DNA from 2 places in the Butyricicoccus sp. OF10-2 genome. Region 1 is predicted to be linked to the other one. Evidence: predicted binding sites of a transcription regulator. Region 1 holds the regulator's gene; the other holds the start of a gene.
What was found. The regulator NrdR, encoded in region 1, represses ribonucleotide reductase genes. The targets are predictions, from matches to a motif close to CACNANATNTNGTG.
Positions count from the first base shown of each region.

Region 2: a site for NrdR is predicted at 2,181-2,194, ahead of nrdD (anaerobic ribonucleoside-triphosphate reductase). Genes of this name have one in related genera too.

Region 1 covers NZ_QUMC01000031.1:23,344-31,404, reverse strand. The annotation lists gene DXB00_RS13795 (hypothetical protein) at 1-72, opposite strand, end outside; gene DXB00_RS13790 (HD domain-containing protein) at 178-768, opposite strand; gene nrdR (transcriptional regulator NrdR) at 827-1,282, opposite strand; gene secD (protein translocase subunit SecD) at 1,502-3,892, opposite strand; partial or broken gene purB (adenylosuccinate lyase) at 4,068-5,497, opposite strand; gene DXB00_RS13770 (pyridoxal phosphate-dependent aminotransferase) at 5,800-6,999, opposite strand; gene DXB00_RS13765 (thiamine diphosphokinase) at 7,147-7,803, opposite strand; gene rsgA (ribosome small subunit-dependent GTPase A) at 7,773-8,061, opposite strand, start outside.
Region 2 covers NZ_QUMC01000008.1:37,227-45,287, reverse strand. The annotation lists gene nrdD (anaerobic ribonucleoside-triphosphate reductase) at 1-2,037, opposite strand, end outside; gene DXB00_RS06020 (TM1266 family iron-only hydrogenase system putative regulator) at 2,463-2,720, shown strand; gene hydE ([FeFe] hydrogenase H-cluster radical SAM maturase HydE) at 2,713-3,759, shown strand; gene hydG ([FeFe] hydrogenase H-cluster radical SAM maturase HydG) at 3,832-5,280, shown strand; gene hydF ([FeFe] hydrogenase H-cluster maturation GTPase HydF) at 5,293-6,510, shown strand; gene thiD (bifunctional hydroxymethylpyrimidine kinase/phosphomethylpyrimidine kinase) at 6,747-7,544, opposite strand; gene DXB00_RS05995 (radical SAM protein) at 7,546-8,061, opposite strand, start outside.

The DNA.
Region 1 (8,061 bases):
GATAATGCCGCCGGCCGTGCCCGCCAGCGTCCCCAGCAGACTCAGTCCCGCAATGATGATCTCAGCTGACACGTTTTCACCTCCTTGCTTCGCATAAGTGCCTGCACCCATACGCCGTTCGGCGGCGAAAATTGACCACGAATGGTCAACTCGGTCGAAAACTATTCCTATTTTCTTTTATTTTTCTTTGAGCGCACCCTTTTCGATGTTCGCCTGCAGGATTTTGTCCGTCAGCTCATACAGATACGCCGAGCCTTTCTCTGTGCGGCTCTGGCGGCCGTAGACCTGCTTGGCGGTCACATCGTGGTCAGCCCAGTCGCTGCCGCCGTTGCTGTTGTTGAGCAAGAGCGGCTGCAGATTGTCCATCGCGTGGGCAAAGTGCGCCTCGGCGGTCTCATCGGCCTCAAATTCGTCAAAAACAGCCATCAGTTCGCGCTTCTGGTCGTCCGGCAGGAGCGAATAAATGCGCTGCTTTGCCGCGTCCTCGCGCGTCTTCTGCGTCTGCAGACCGTCGGTGTCGTAGGCGTAGGTGTCGCCTGCGTCAATCTCCACCACATCGTGCAGCAGGCACATGAGCATGACCCGCGCCACATCCACCGGCTCGTTGGAATATTCCTGCAGCAGATACGCCATGACAGCCATGTGCCATGCGTGCTCGGCGTCATTCTCGCGGCGGCCGTGGCCGGAGAGATGCGTCTGCCGGAAAATGTTCTTCTCCTTGTCGATCTCAAGAATGAAATTCAGCTGTTTCTGCAGCCGTTCGTCCATAAATCCATCTTCCTTTCGATATGAAAAAACGGGTACAGCCTGCGCCATACCCGCCGAATTATTTATCTTTGAGGAGCGTGTTCAGCTCTTCCATAAAGGTGTTGATGTCCTTAAACTGGCGGTAGACCGAGGCAAACCGCACATACGCGACCTCATCAACCTTACGCAGCTGCTCCATGACAAGCTCACCGATGACCTTGCTGGAGACCTCGCTTTCGAGCGAGCTGAACAGCTTCTGCTCGACGTAATCGACGATCTGCTCCAACTGCATCAGCGAAACCGGGCGTTTCTCGCAAGCCTTCACCAGACCGTTGAGCAGCTTCTGGCGGTCGTACGCCTGCCGCGTGCCATCGCGCTTGATCAGCATAAGCGGCATGCGCTCCACCGTCTCGTAGGTGGTAAAGCGTTTTCCGCAGTGGAGACATTCACGCCGGCGGCGGATGCTGGTACCCTCGTCCGTCGGACGGGAGTCCACGACCTTGCTGTCTTCAAAGCTGCAAAATGGGCACTTCATCGTACTTCCCCCTTGTGAACACCGCTTCACACGCGTGGTTTGTTATCTGTCTGCTGTTATTATACTACGCGGAGTGCTGTTAAGTCAATTTTTTATTGCGATAAAGCGGCACCTTTTCCTGCACTGCCCTATCCGGTCGGCTTCTTTCTCTGTACCAGTCCCCTGCGCCGATAAACAAACGCAAAAAAGGCACCCGAACGGGTGCCTTTTCGATAGTCGTTAGATCTTGCGGCGACGGCGGAACTTCTTACGGAAGAAGCCCCACAGACCGGTAGACAGCATAACGGACGACCAGCCGCCGGCCAGGATACCGACGATCAGCGGCAGAGTGAACTGCTTGAGCGACGGAACACCGAGGATGTATACCATGCCGATGGTGAACAGCGTGGTAAGCGTGGTGTTGATGGTACGGCCCATGGTCTGCCAGATGCTCTTCTCGCCAATGACCTCAAACGGCTCCTTGCGCGCGGTGCGCAGGTTCTCACGAACGCGGTCGAATACGATGATGGACGCGTTGATGGAGTAGCCGAGGATGGTCAGTGCAGCAGCGATGAAGTTGCTGTCGAGCGGAATCTGCAGCAGAACGTAAACGCTCAGCATAACGAGCAGATCGTGAACCAGGCAGCAGATCGCAGCCAGACCACTGGTCAGCTCGAAGCGGAAGGTGATGTACACCAGCATCAGCAGGATTGCAAGGATCGAGCAGAGGAATGCCGAACGCTGCAGGTCGCTGCCGACAGAAGCGGATACGTCGTTGTTGTTGAGGATATCGGTATCGGCAAGGCTGTACTTCTCCAGCATCTTGTCGATCACGGCAGCACGCTGCTCGGAATCGATCGAGGTGGAGCGGATCAGCACGTCCTCGTTGCCGTCACCGGAGGAGGTTACAGAGGATGCGTCCACGCCGGTTGCGTCCTTGAACAGATCGCTGACCTCGGTCTGGATATCCTGCGTAACAGCGGTATGCATGTTGAACTCCATCTCGGTACCGCCGGCAAAGTCGATGCTCAGGTTGAACAGGTTCTTGCCGAACGGCAGCAGGATCAGCGCGACAAGGCCGGTAGCGACCAGTACGACAGAGATACCGCCAAAGATCTTGAAGTTCTTGAGGATCGGGAAATGCTTCTTCTCTTCCTTGCGCTCACGCAGGCCGTAAGCCTTCGGGTTGCGGATGTGGAAATCCACCATGCGGTTGAGCAGGAAGTGCGTGATGGTCAGCGCGGTGAACATGGACACGATAACACCGATGCCCAGCGTGGTAGCGAAGCCGACGATCGTGCCGGTGCCGAGGAAGAACAGCACGCCGCACGCGATCAGGGTGGTGATGTTGGAGTCCAGAATTGCGGTAAACGCACGCTTGAAGCCGGAGTCAATGGCGCTCTTGACAGTCTTGCCGGCAGCCATTTCCTCCTTGATGCGCTCGAAGATAATGACGTTTGCGTCAACCGCCATACCGATGGACAGGATAATACCTGCAATGCCCGGCAGGGACAGGTTTACGCGAATCAGGCTGAACAGCAGCGCCTCGATAACCATGTAGAAGCACAGAGCGAAGCAGGAAACAACGCCCGGGATGCGGTACATGATGATCATGAACAGCATAACAAGTACCAGACCGATCAGGCCTGCCTTCAGGCTGGAGCTCATCGCGTCAGCGCCGAGCTGCGGGCCGACAGAGCGAAGCTCTACCTGCTTGAGCGAGAACGGGATCTGACCTGCGTTGATGAGGTTTGCCAGCTCGGTCGCGCTGTCGCGGGTGAACGAGCCGGAGATTACGCAGCTGTCGCTGTCGATCTTGGAAGAAACGGACGGTGCGGAAATAACCTGATCGTCCATGACGATAGCCATCACGTTGGTGCCGTCAGTGCGGGCCGCGATGCTCTCGGTCGCTTCAGCAAACTTCTGCTTGCCCTCAGAGGTAAACTGTACCTCTACATAATGGGTATCCGCAACTTCGTTGCCGGTCGGGCGGCCATAGCCGTAAGTAGCTTTCTTAACGTCAGAGCCGGTCAGCCACTCCTTGCCGTCAGCATCAACAAAGGTGAGCTGTGCGGTGGTGCCGAGGGTCTGTACGGCCTCCTCCGGGTTGGTGATCTGCGGGATTTCGACCGTTACGCGGTTGTCGCCGCTGAGGGATACGGTAGCCTCGGTAAAGCCCTTACCGGTCAGTCGCTGACGGATGACCTTCTGTACCGAGTTCATGTCGTCGGACAGGTTGCTGGTGTCGTAGCCGTCCGGGATTTCGGCCTCGTATACGATACGGGAGCCGCCGACCAGATCCAGACCCAGACGGATACCATTGTCGGTATCGAGTACGCTCGGGATGATGGCCTTCAGACCGGAGTCTGTCGTGTCTGCGGAATCGGTCGAAGCCGAGTCAGCAGAGGTGTCAGCAGACGCATCCGTGCTGTCTGCCGTGTTGTCCGCCGTGTCTGCGCTGTTGTCGGTAGACGAGGTGTCGCTCGTATCCGTCGCAGATGTGTCGGACGTTGCCGTGTTCCGGAACGGCATGGTCCAGCCGCCCGGAATGTACACTCCTGTTACCGCCGTCACGCCGAGGAAAATGATGATCAGCATGACCGCGATAAAGGAAGTTACACTCTTTTTCACTTGCAAGTGCCTCCTTTATTTTTTTTTTACACAACTGATTTAGTATACAGCATAACAGCCAAAAAGTCAATCATTCTGCATGAATTGTGCAACATTTATGCGTCATTGACGCATAAGCGGCAGAATATCCCGCGTGAGCGGGATATCTGTCAATTTCAGGGATAAACTTTCCGGTTTACAGGTTGATCTCTACCTTTACGTCCTCACCGGTGAGGTACGGCGCGATCGCCGGACGAACACACTCGCTCAGGAACTCGTCTACCTGAGACGGGCAGCGGCCGATGTAAGCGGACGGGTCGAGGTGCTCGAGGATCTGCTCACGGGTCATGCCGAACATCGGGTCGCCGGCAATGCGGTCAACCATATCGTTCTCGAGGCCCTCCTCCTTGATGCGCTTGCCCGCAGCCATGGAGTGCTCGCGGATGCGCTCGTGCAGGTCCTGACGGTTGCCGCCGCGCTTTACGGCGTCCATCATGATGTTCTCGGTTGCCATGAACGGCAGCTCGTTCATAACGTGCGCTCGATGACCTTCGGGTAAACGACCAGACCGGAAACGACGTTGATCATGATGTTGAGGATTGCGTCAACGGCAAGGAATGCCTCCGGCACGGAAATGCGCTTGTTCGCAGAGTCGTCGAGCGTGCGCTCGAACCACTGGGTAGCCGAGGTGAAGGCCGGGTTCAGGCTGTCGCAGATGACGTAGCGCGCCAGTGCGCAGATACGCTCGGAACGCATCGGGTTGCGCTTGTACGGCATGGCGGACGAGCCGATCTGGTTCTTCTCAAACGGCTCCTCTACTTCCTTCAGGTGCTGCAGCAGACGCAGGTCGGTTGCGAACTTGGAAGCGGATTCTGCGATACCGGCGAGCGTTGCGAGCGTCTGCGCGTCGATCTTGCGGGAGTAGGTCTGGCCGGAGACCGGAACCACGCCTGCAAAGCCGAAATCATCGGCAATGCGCTTCTCGAGTTCCTTAACCTTGCTCTCGTCGCCGTCAAACAGCTCCATGAAGGACGCCTGCGTGCCGGTCGTGCCCTTGCTGCCGAGCATGCGCAGGTTTTCGATGCGGTATTCTACCTCGTTCAAATCCATCAGCAGCTCGTTCATCCACAGGGTAGCGCGCTTGCCGACCGTGGTCAGCTGTGCGGGCTGGAAGTGGGTGAAGCCGAGAGTCGGCTGGGACTTGTGCGCATCCGCGAACTGCGCCAGCTTGTCCAGTACGGTCGCCAGCTTTTTGCGAACCAGCAGCAGACCCTCACGGATCTGGATGATGTCGGTATTGTCACCGACATACGCACTGGTAGCGCCGAGGTGGATAATGCCGGCCGCCTTGGGAGCCGCCTTGCCGAAGGTGTAAACGTGCGCCATAACGTCATGGCGTACCTCCTTCTCGCGCTGACGGGCCACATCGTAGTCGATGTCGGTCAGGTGCGCGGCCATCTCGTCCACCTGCTCCTGCGTGATCGGCAGACCGAGCGCCAGCTCCGCCTTAGCCAGCGACAGCCACAGCCGACGCCAGGTGGAGAACTTCATATCCGAGGAGAAGGTGTAGAGCATCTCCTTGGAAGCGTAGCGCGAGGAAAGCGGGCTTTCGTACACGTTGTTCATGTTATTCGTCCTTTCCGGTGTGTATTTTATCCAAATTATAACGAAATAACGGACTTGGATGGTATCTAATCTTCCATAACAGTCCGATTTTAGTTTAACACTTTGCACCGGTCATTTCAAGCAAAACCGACCGGTTTTGCGCTATCTTGTAGCAATAAACAAAGTTTGCAGCGGTTTCGCCGTTAGATTTTGCGTCCTCCCCTTTTTCCTGCACCGCCTGCGCGGTTCAAGTGCCCCAGAGGTTCGGTGCAGAAACCAAAAAGCAGCACCCTTTTCAGAGTGCTGCTCGGAATTACGAATGCTTACGCGTTCTTGATAAACGCTTCGAGGCGGTCAAGGCCCTTGTCGATCTCGGTGAGCGAGGTCGCATAGCTCCAGCGGACGAAGCCCGGCGCGGCAAATGCGGTGCACGGAACGGTCGCCACCAGACCCTTTTCAAGGAACAGCTGCGCGAAGTCCTCGGCGCTCTCGATGACCTTGCCGTACATAGTCTTGCCGAGGAAGCCCTTCATGTTCATCATAACATAGAACGCGCCCTCCGGCTTGATGCAGGAAACGCCCTCGATCTTGTTCATGCGCTCTACCAGATGGTCGCGGCGCTGCTCGAACGCCTGCTTCATCACCTGCATGTCCTCCTGCGGGCCGGTCAGCGCGGTGATGGCCGCCTGCTGGGAAATGGTGGACGGTGCAGAGGTGGAGTGGCTCAGGTAGTTCGCCATCACCTTGGCCAGCTGCGGATTGGACGCGCTGTAGCCGATACGCCAGCCGGTCATCGCGTAGCTCTTGGACACGCCGTTGACCAGAATGGTGCGCTCCTTCACGTCCTCGCCCAGAGAAGCGAACGAAACGAACTCATTGTTATCATATACAAGGTTGCAGTAAATCTCATCCGCGATAACGTAGATGTTATGGCGGCAGCAAACCTCAGCGATCGCCTCCAGCTCGGCCTTGGTGTATACCATGCCGGTCGGGTTGGACGGAGAGTTCAGCATGAACACCTTGGTCTTGTCGGTGATGGCGGCGTCCAGCTGCTCTGCGGTGATCTTGAAGTCCGCCTCCTCGGTTGCAGCTACAATGACCGGGATTGCACCTGCCTGCTTTACCATCTCGGAGTAGCTTACCCAGTACGGAGCCGCGATAACGACCTCATCGCCCGGGTTGCACAGCGTCATCAGCGCGATATAGACCGAGTGCTTTGCGCCCGAAGCCACAACGATCTGCGTCGGCTCGTAGTCCAGACCGCAGTCCTCCTTCAGACGGTAGCAGGCTGCCTTGCGCAGGTCCATCAGACCGGCTGCCGGCGTGTACTTGGTCTGGTTGTTCTCAATGGCCTCGATACCGGCCTGCTTGATGTGCTCCGGCGTCGGAAAATCCGGCTCACCGGCACCAAAGCCGACAACGTCCTTGCCCTCTGCCTTCATCTGCTTGAACAGCGAATCGATAGCGAGCGTCGTAGACGCCTGCACACCTGCTGCAATCTTGGAAATCGGCTTCAATGCCATGCTCAGCACTCCCTTATATCTCTCATCAGTTATCATGTGTTTTTATTATATGCCTGCGAACTTATTTTTGCAAGTCCTGACTTAATAAATTGCAAAATCGACACAATAAAAAAACCCGCCGATATTGGCGGGTCAGGTGTGGAATTTTCACAAAACACGGTCGCGTGAGAAGATAATCAGAGCCGTTCCCCGTTCAATCGTGACGGCAAAGCGGCTGTTCGGTTTTGCCTCGTTCGAGGTGGAGATCATGCCGACACGGGTAACCGTGCCGTTCGTTAATTCATATTTTGCATTCTCGATGGTCACGCCCTCGAGCACCGCGTCCATCGGCACGACCGAGAAGTAGGTAAACGTCTCCGGCATGATGAATTCCTGCCGTCCGCCCTGATGCAGCTCGACGCGGTTGTACGGATCGAGGATGGTCAGGTGGCCGCCGAGCGTTTTTGCTTCCTCGAGCAGCGAGAGATTTGCCAGCATATGGTCGATGCGCCCGCCAGTCGCACACACGAGCGTCGCCTCGCGGCAGCCGCGGCGGAACACCTCCCGCAGACAGCTCTGCGAATCCGTGTCGTCCTTTTCGGGCTTCAAGAGGATAACGTCCTCTCCCTCCACCTCGGTCATGGAATCCCGGTCGGAGATCATGAAATCCGGGTGCAGACCGAGCGCCCGCGCATGCCGCAGGCCGCCGTCCGCACACGCAACGAGCGCGTCCGGATGCTCGCGCAGAAACGCGCGGATATAACCGTAATCGGTTTCCGGTGCAGCCGCAAAAATCAGCGCGTGCCGCCCTTGGTAAGTTCCCATTCCTTCAGATCCTTTACACTTTCGTACAGCTTTACATAGCTTTCATGACGGGTTTTCGCAATTTCGCCGTTTTCCACCGCCGCAAGGATGGCGCAGCCCTTCTCCTTGACATGCGCGCAGCCGGTGAATTTACACTGCCCGATGTACGGCTCGAACTCCGGAAATGCGTACTGCAGATCCTCGGCCAGCACCAAATCCATCTGCTCGGTCTCAAACGAGGAAAAGCCGGGCGTGTCCGCGATGTAGCCGCCGCCTTCG
Region 2 (8,061 bases), on a different contig from region 1:
GCCGTTCATTCTCTCGATTTTGGTAAGGTTGCGGCTGCCGCACTTCGGGCAGACATCCATAGACAGTTCCTCATGACCGCAGTCATCGCAGTACGCGAGTGAAAGATTGACACCCTCATAGAAGCCCTTTGCCATGGCGCGGCGCACCAGAGAGCGAATCGCCTCATGGTTGTAGTCAATCGGATACTTGACGTACTGAATCTTACCGCCGTTGCACAGATTCCAGAAACGACCCTCAAGATCCTGCTTCTGAATCGGTGTCAGGTCCTCGGTAACATGGCAGTGGAAGCTGTTGGAGACATACGGACGATCGGAAACGCCCTCGATGATGCCGTATTTCTTGCGGAACTGCTCGACCTGCAAACCGCACAGACTCTCTGCCGGTGTACCGTAGATAGCATACAGATTGCCGTCCTCGTTCTTGAACTGCTCGACCTTATCGTTGATATACTGCAGTGTTTCGAGGGCAAACTGACCGTCCTCGGCAAGCGATTTACCGTTGTACAGTTCCTGCAGCTCGTTGAGTGCAGTAATGCCGAACGACGCAGTAGCGGTTTTCATAATCGGCTTGATCTTGTCCGACGGCTTGAGATGTCCGCCGTAGAAGCCGCCCTCGCAGTACGCCAACGGATTGGTGGATGCACGCATCTCCCCCAGGTATGCATAGGTGCGGATGTGCAGCTTGCGGATAAGCTCCAGATAGTAGTCCAGCACCTCGCAGAACGGACGGCTCTCCTGCTGTGCCTTAGCGTAGATCATCGGCAGGTGCAGCGATACCGCGCCAATGTTCCAGCGGCCGACAAATACCGGCTTGTCGCTCTCATCAGCGGGCTTCATGCCTCCGCGCTCGTACCACGGAGACAGGAACGCGCGGCAGCCCATCGGACTGATGATCGCGCCGTACTTTTTATACATGCTCGGCACATAGCCTTCACCGGTCAGCGACAGCCAGTCCGGATACATCGCACGGGACGAGCACAGGATACCGGCTTCAAATACATCCTCAAGCAGTTTGCCGGGACCGTGCAAGTTCTCATCGTACAGGAATACGATCTTCGGGAACAGGACCGGCTTTTTCTGGCCTTTTTTGCCCTGTCCCTTGCGGCGTACATTCAGCATGGTAATGGAGGCCAGCTTGGCAAAACGACCGGTGCCGGTTCCCATTGTCATGGTGATGAACGGATAGTCGCCGCGGCTGGATGCTACCGTGTTGAACTTGTACTCCCAGCCCTGGAAGCCCTGCTCAAAGTCGTTGAGAATGTCCGCCATAACTTCCTTCTCGACCGTATCAGCATCCAGTCCCAGACGAGTATACTTCTCGGTCAGCATTTTGTAGCTGCGCTCGGCATAGGGCTCGAGCAGCAGATCGACCGACGGCACGGTAAAGCCGCCGTACTGCTGGCTTGCAGCGGAAAGCACGATATCACCGATCACGTCAAATGCAACATTAAGTGTTTTCGGCTCGTTGTACCACAGATTGCCCATCTCAAAGCCGTCCTTGAGGACACTCGCTACATCAAACAGGCAGCAGTTCATGGTATCGCGGCGTGCCGACATATCGTGGACGTAAATGTAGCCGTCCCGACAGGCCTGCAGTTCCTCGGTGTTCATAAAGAACTTCTGGTACAGCTCCTTGTTGAGCTGATTGAAGATCAGGCTGCGCTTAGTGGAGACCAGCGCGGAATCCGTGTTGGAATTTTCCTTATCGCCGATATACATGATAGACTGGCTTTTCTGGTATACGCTGTCCAGCATGCCGACAAAATCCTGCTTATAGTTGCGGTAGTCGCGGTAGCTTTTGGCAACCTCCGGCTGCACCGACTCAAGTGCAGACTCAACGATGTTGTGCATTTGCCAGATCTGAATCTCGGTCATGTGATGGTCACGGATATAACCCTCGACATGATTGCAGATCGACTTCAACTCATCCTCTGTAAAGTTGTAGAGGACACGGTTTGCCGACTTATTGACGGCGATAACAACCTTCTGGATGTTAAACGGTTCTTTGGTGTGATCCTTTTTGACAACTCGAACCATGTGTTGTTCTTCCTCTCTAAATTTCATACGTTCATCATTATATCATATTGTCCGATAAAAAGCGAACAAAAAAGCACTGCTGTTTACAGGCAAAGCGTAAAAGTGCATACCCATATATCATGTGCCGCTATTGCATTGTACCATACAAGATATAGATTTGGAAGGATAAAATTCGACAAAAATATCATACATATTTTTGCGAAAATAATTCTTTGCACAAAATCGTCGGTTTTGCTTGCGGGTCTGCCGACTATCCTCTATAATAGATGTAGCGATCCTGACAGTAAGCCTCTGCGTCCGCAGATTCTGCATGAAAGGAGCCGTCCATATCGTATTGCAGCGTTTCTTGCACGGAAGCGCCGTTTATATCTGTATCGGACTGCGTCTTTCAGAGGACGCAGTTATTTTTATTCCGAGGTGTTTTTATGCAAACAAGAGTTGCCGTCATGGGAATCGTGGTAGAGAACACGGATTCTGTGGAACGGCTCAATACCCTGCTGCATGAGTACGGCAGCTATATCATCGGGCGCATGGGTATTCCCTATCGAGCGCGCAATATCAACATTGTGTCCATCGCCATTGATGCGCCGCAGGATGTGATTTCAGCTTTGTCCGGCAAAATCGGCAATCTGGACGGCATCAGCGTCAAGACCGCGTACTCCAATGTGCAGAGCGATGAATAAGGAGAAGCAGCTCATTGACCGGCTGGAAGCGCAGCACAGCCTGTCAATAGAGGAATACGAATATCTAATCGAAAACCAGAGCGATGAACTGGCAGCCTATGCCGCAGAGAAAGCGGTTGCCTTACGAAAACAGGTATACGGTACGAATGTGTACATTCGAGGACTGATCGAAATCGGCAATATCTGCCGCAACGACTGCTATTACTGCGGTATCCGGCGTTCCAATCCTGCGTGTGACCGCTACCGACTGACCGAGGCGCAGATACTGGACTGTGCCCGGGAAGGCTACGCACTCGGTTTCCGCACCTTTGTTATGCAGGGCGGCGAGGACAGCGCATTCTCGGCCGATGTGGTTTGCCATCTGGTACGACAGATCAAAGCCGAGTTTCCGGACTGTGCAGTAACGCTGTCGCTCGGAGAGTTCCCTCGTGAAGCCTATCAGGCGATGTTCGATGCTGGCGCGGACCGTTATCTGCTCCGTCACGAAACCGCCGATCAGGCACATTATGAAAAGCTGCATCCGGCGCAGATGTCGTTTGACAACCGTATGCGCTGCCTTCGTGATTTGAAAGACATCGGCTACCAGACCGGCTGCGGCTTTATGGTCGGCTCGCCGTATCAGACGGCACGAACACTCGCTGAGGACTTAAAGTTCATCGAAAAATTTCGGCCGGAGATGTGCGGTATCGGCCCGTTTATTCCGCAGAAGGACACACCGTTCCGCGATTTTCCGGCCGGAACGTGTGAGCAGACAGTGTATCTGCTGTCACTGCTGCGGCTGATCCAACCGAATTTGCTGCTGCCCGCTACAACGGCGCTCGGCACCATCCGGCCGGACGGCCGCGAGCGCGGACTGCAGGCTGGTGCAAACGTAGTGATGCCCAATCTGTCTCCGCTTGGGGTGCGAAAAAAATATGCACTGTACGACGGCAAACTATGTACCGGTGAGGAGGCTGCACAGTGCATCGGCTGCCTGTCGCGCCGTGTGGCGTCGGTCGGCTGCCGGATTGTTACCGCACGCGGAGATATTATCCGATAAGTGATACATTTTAAGGGACTCTGACGGAAAGAGTAATCCTCTGACCGCAAGATAAGAAAGGAAAACAAAAAAATGGCTCAGTACAACCCGAAATCACTCCATGCAGAGGAGTTTATCAACCATGAGGAAATCCTTGAAACGCTGAAATACGCCGAGGAGAACAAGCACAACATCGAGCTGATCGACAGCATTCTGGAAAAGGCCCGTCCGCAGAAAACAGCTACCGGCGTACACTGTGCCGGTCTGACGCATCGCGAAGCCTCCGTGCTGCTGGCCTGTGATATCCCCGAGAAGATCGAGGAGATGTATCAGCTGGCCGAGGAGATCAAGCTGGCGTTCTACGGCAACCGTATTGTTATGTTTGCACCGCTGTATCTGTCGAATTACTGCGTGAACGGCTGTGTTTACTGTCCGTATCACGCAAAAAACCGCCATATCACTCGCAAAAAGCTGACGCAGGAAGAGGTTGCCCGCGAGGTTATCGCACTGCAGGATATGGGTCACAAGCGCCTTGCCATCGAGGCCGGTGAGGACCCGGTCAACAACCCGATCGAGTACATTCTCGAGTGCATCAACACCATTTACTCCATCAAGCATAAAAACGGTGCGATTCGACGTGTCAACGTCAACATTGCGGCGACAACGGTCGAGAATTACCGCAAGCTGAAGGACGCCGGCATCGGCACTTACATTCTGTTCCAGGAGACCTACCACAAGCAGAGCTACCTCAAGCTGCATCCGGCAGGTCCGAAGCACGATTACGACTACCACACCGAAGCAATGGATCGCGCGATGGACGGCGGTATCGACGACGTTGGTCTGGGTGTTCTGTTCGGTCTGGAAATGTACAAGTACGAGTTCGCCGGTCTGCTCATGCACGCCGAGCATCTGGAGGCTGTACACGGCGTTGGCCCGCATACTATCAGCGTACCGCGTATCAAGCGCGCGGACGATATCGATCCGAACGTATTCGACAACGGCCTGAGCGACGAGCTGTTCGCAAAGGTTATCGCGTGCATCCGCATTGCCGTGCCGTACACCGGCATGATCATCTCCACCCGCGAGAGCCAGCAGGTGCGTGAGAAGGCACTTGGTCTGGGCATTTCGCAGATCAGCGGTGCTTCCCGTACCTCGGTCGGTGGCTATGAGGAAGAGGAGCGTCCGCACGACTCTGAGCAGTTTGATGTATCCGATCAGCGCTCGCTCGATGAGGTTGTTCACTGGCTCATGCAGCTTGGGTTTATTCCGTCGTTCTGCACCGCCTGCTACCGTGAGGGGCGCACCGGCGACCGTTTCATGAGCCTGTGCAAGAACGGCCAGATCCTCAACTGCTGCCACCCGAACGCATTGATGACACTCGCGGAGTATCTGGTCGATTACGCAAGCGAGGACACCAAGCGCGTCGGCATGGAGCTGATTCAGGAGGAACTTAAAAAAATCCCGCGCGATAAGGTACGCGAAATTGCAGCCGAGCATATCAAGGATATCTGCAGCTCCAACCGCCGTGATTTCCGCTTCTAAGGAGGGTTTCCTATGGGACTGAACGCACAGCCCTCCGGCGAGCGCGTACACATCGGCTTTTTCGGCCTGCGCAATGCGGGCAAATCCAGCGTGGTAAACCGCGTGACCGGACAAACACTGTCCATTGTTTCCGATGTCAAGGGCACGACCACCGATCCGGTGCAGAAGGCGATGGAACTGCTCCCTATCGGTCCGGTGGTTATCATCGACACGCCGGGCATTGATGATGAGGGCACGCTCGGTGAGGAACGTGTCCGCCGGGCGCTCCGCGTGCTGGAAAAGACGGATATTGCGGTTCTTGTCACGGACAGCACGCGCGGTTTGCAGCCTGCCGAGCAGGAGCTTATCGAGCTGTTCCGCAAGCGGGAGATTCCGTTTGTCATCGCGCACAACAAGGCGGATTTGACTTCGGTTCCTGCCGCCATGCCGGAAAACGAGATTTACGTCAGCGCAGCAGCCGACAGCAATATCCGTGAACTCAAGGAACTGATCGCACGAGCCGTCAAGCCGACCGAGCCGGAAAAACGTCTGGTTGCTGACCTGCTTGCGCCGAATGACACAGTCGTACTGGTCGTGCCGATCGACTCAGCCGCACCGAAAGGCCGGCTGATCCTGCCGCAGCAGCAGACCATCCGCGATATTCTGGAAGCAGGCGCAATTTCGCTTGTCACCCGCGAAACCGAGCTGACCCGCACGCTGGAATCCCTGCGTGAGCCGCCGCGGCTGGTTATCACGGACTCACAGGCGTTCGGCATTGTGGACAAGCTGGTGCCGAAAAATGTCCAGCTGACCTCGTTCTCCATCCTGTTTGCCCGATACAAAGGCAATCTGCGGCAGGCGATTCTCGGTGCTGCACAGCTGAATTCTTTGCAGGATGGCGATACTGTGCTCATCTCCGAAGGCTGCACGCATCACCGCCAGTGCGGCGATATTGGCACGGAAAAACTGCCGAACTGGATTCGCAGATTTACCGGCAAGGATGTGCAGTTCTCGTTTACCGTGGGCAATGAGTTTCCTGAGGACGTGAGCAAGTACGCACTTGTCGTGCACTGCGGCGGCTGCATGCTGAACGAGCGGGAAATGCAGTATCGTCTGCGGCACAGCGCCGAGCGGAATGTGCCGATGACCAACTATGGCATTGCCATCGCTCATATGCACGGCATTCTCGATCGTGCGCTTGCTCTGTTCCCTGATCTGCATCAGGCATGGAGCAGCACCGCAAACGGATAAAACATGGGGCGCGCTGAAAACAGCGCGCAAGAAAAGACGAGTAAGTTTCTCCGAATGGGGTTTGTTTACTCGTCTTTTTGCTTTAGATTAAGGTGTGAAACAACACCGGTGCAGTGTAAATGAGTGCAGGGACAAGAAGCCTTCTTCAGCCTTTTGCCCCTGTATTCTTTGCACTTTTTCTTGCTTACATTTTGAAAAATTGAAATGCTTGGTCTGCGTCGGGAATGCACCGCAGTTCACGCATGCCAGTGCTCCCAATCCGCAATGCGGTGCTGCAGCGGACCGGAACCGTGACCAAGATCCAGCTTGAAGTCAATACAGGCGGTCAGATACCGCTTGGCCCGCTTGACGCTGCCGACGAGCGACACGCCATGTGCCAGTCCGCATGCGATTGCACTGGATAGCGTGCAGCCGGTACCGTGCGTGTTCGGGTTGTCAATACGCGGCGCGGGAAGCCAGTGCATTTCTGTGCCGTCAAACAGCAGATCATCTGCGCAGTCTGCCAGATGACCACCCTTGACCAGAACGGCGCCGCCGGTCTTGCCGACGATTTCGCGTGCCGCCTGCTCCATATCTTCACGATTGGTGATGGTATGGCTGCAGACAGCGGCTGCCTCATGCAGATTAGGCGTTACCAGAGTGCACAGTGGGAACAGCTCCTCCTGCAGAACCTTTGCCGCATCGTGATGCAGCAGCGCGGTACCGCTTGAGGACATCATTACCGGGTCGAGTACGATATTCTTGGCGTGGTACGCCTTCAAGCGCTCCGCTACTGTGTGAATAATCTCTGCGTCATACAGCATGCCGACCTTGACGGCATCCGGAAAAATATCGTCAAACACACAGTCAATCTGTTTGCCAACCAGTTCAGCGGAAACCGGCTGCATACCGAATACACCAGTGGTATTTTGTGCACACACGACAGTGATAACGGCCATGCCATACACTCCGAAGGCTTCAAAGGTTTTCAGGTCGGTCTGAATACCTGCGCCGCCTGTCGGGTCGGTGCCTGCAATGCTGAGAACGGTTTTCATGTTAATTTTCCTCCAATCCTGTGCCGTCAAAGGCGGGAATAAAGCTCTCGCTGATGGATTCATCTTGCTGAAAAAAGCCGCCGAGTCCAAGCTCACCGAACAGCGTACAGGCATCTGCGTACTCCTCTGCGGTGATGGTGCGGTCAAGCTCGGGATAATCCTGCATATCAAACGGCGTGTACTGCCGCATAAGGCTGACAAGTACGCTGTCGCCCCATCGAGAGGCAATATCCCGAAGCACCTGCGCGGTGTCGCCGGCCAGTCCGGGCAGCATCAAATGCCGGATGACGGTGCCGCGCTTCAGCAGACCATTTTTATCAAACTGCGGTGCACCTGTCTGGCGCACCATTTCATCAATAGCCGGAACAGCGAACTCACGGTAATCCTCCGCATGCGAGTACAGACCTGCATAGTAGCTGCTGTAATACTTGTAATCCGGCAGATAGATGTCAATGTGACCATCGAGCAGCTGCAGCGTTTCCACCTGCTCATATCCGCTGGAATTGTATACAACAGG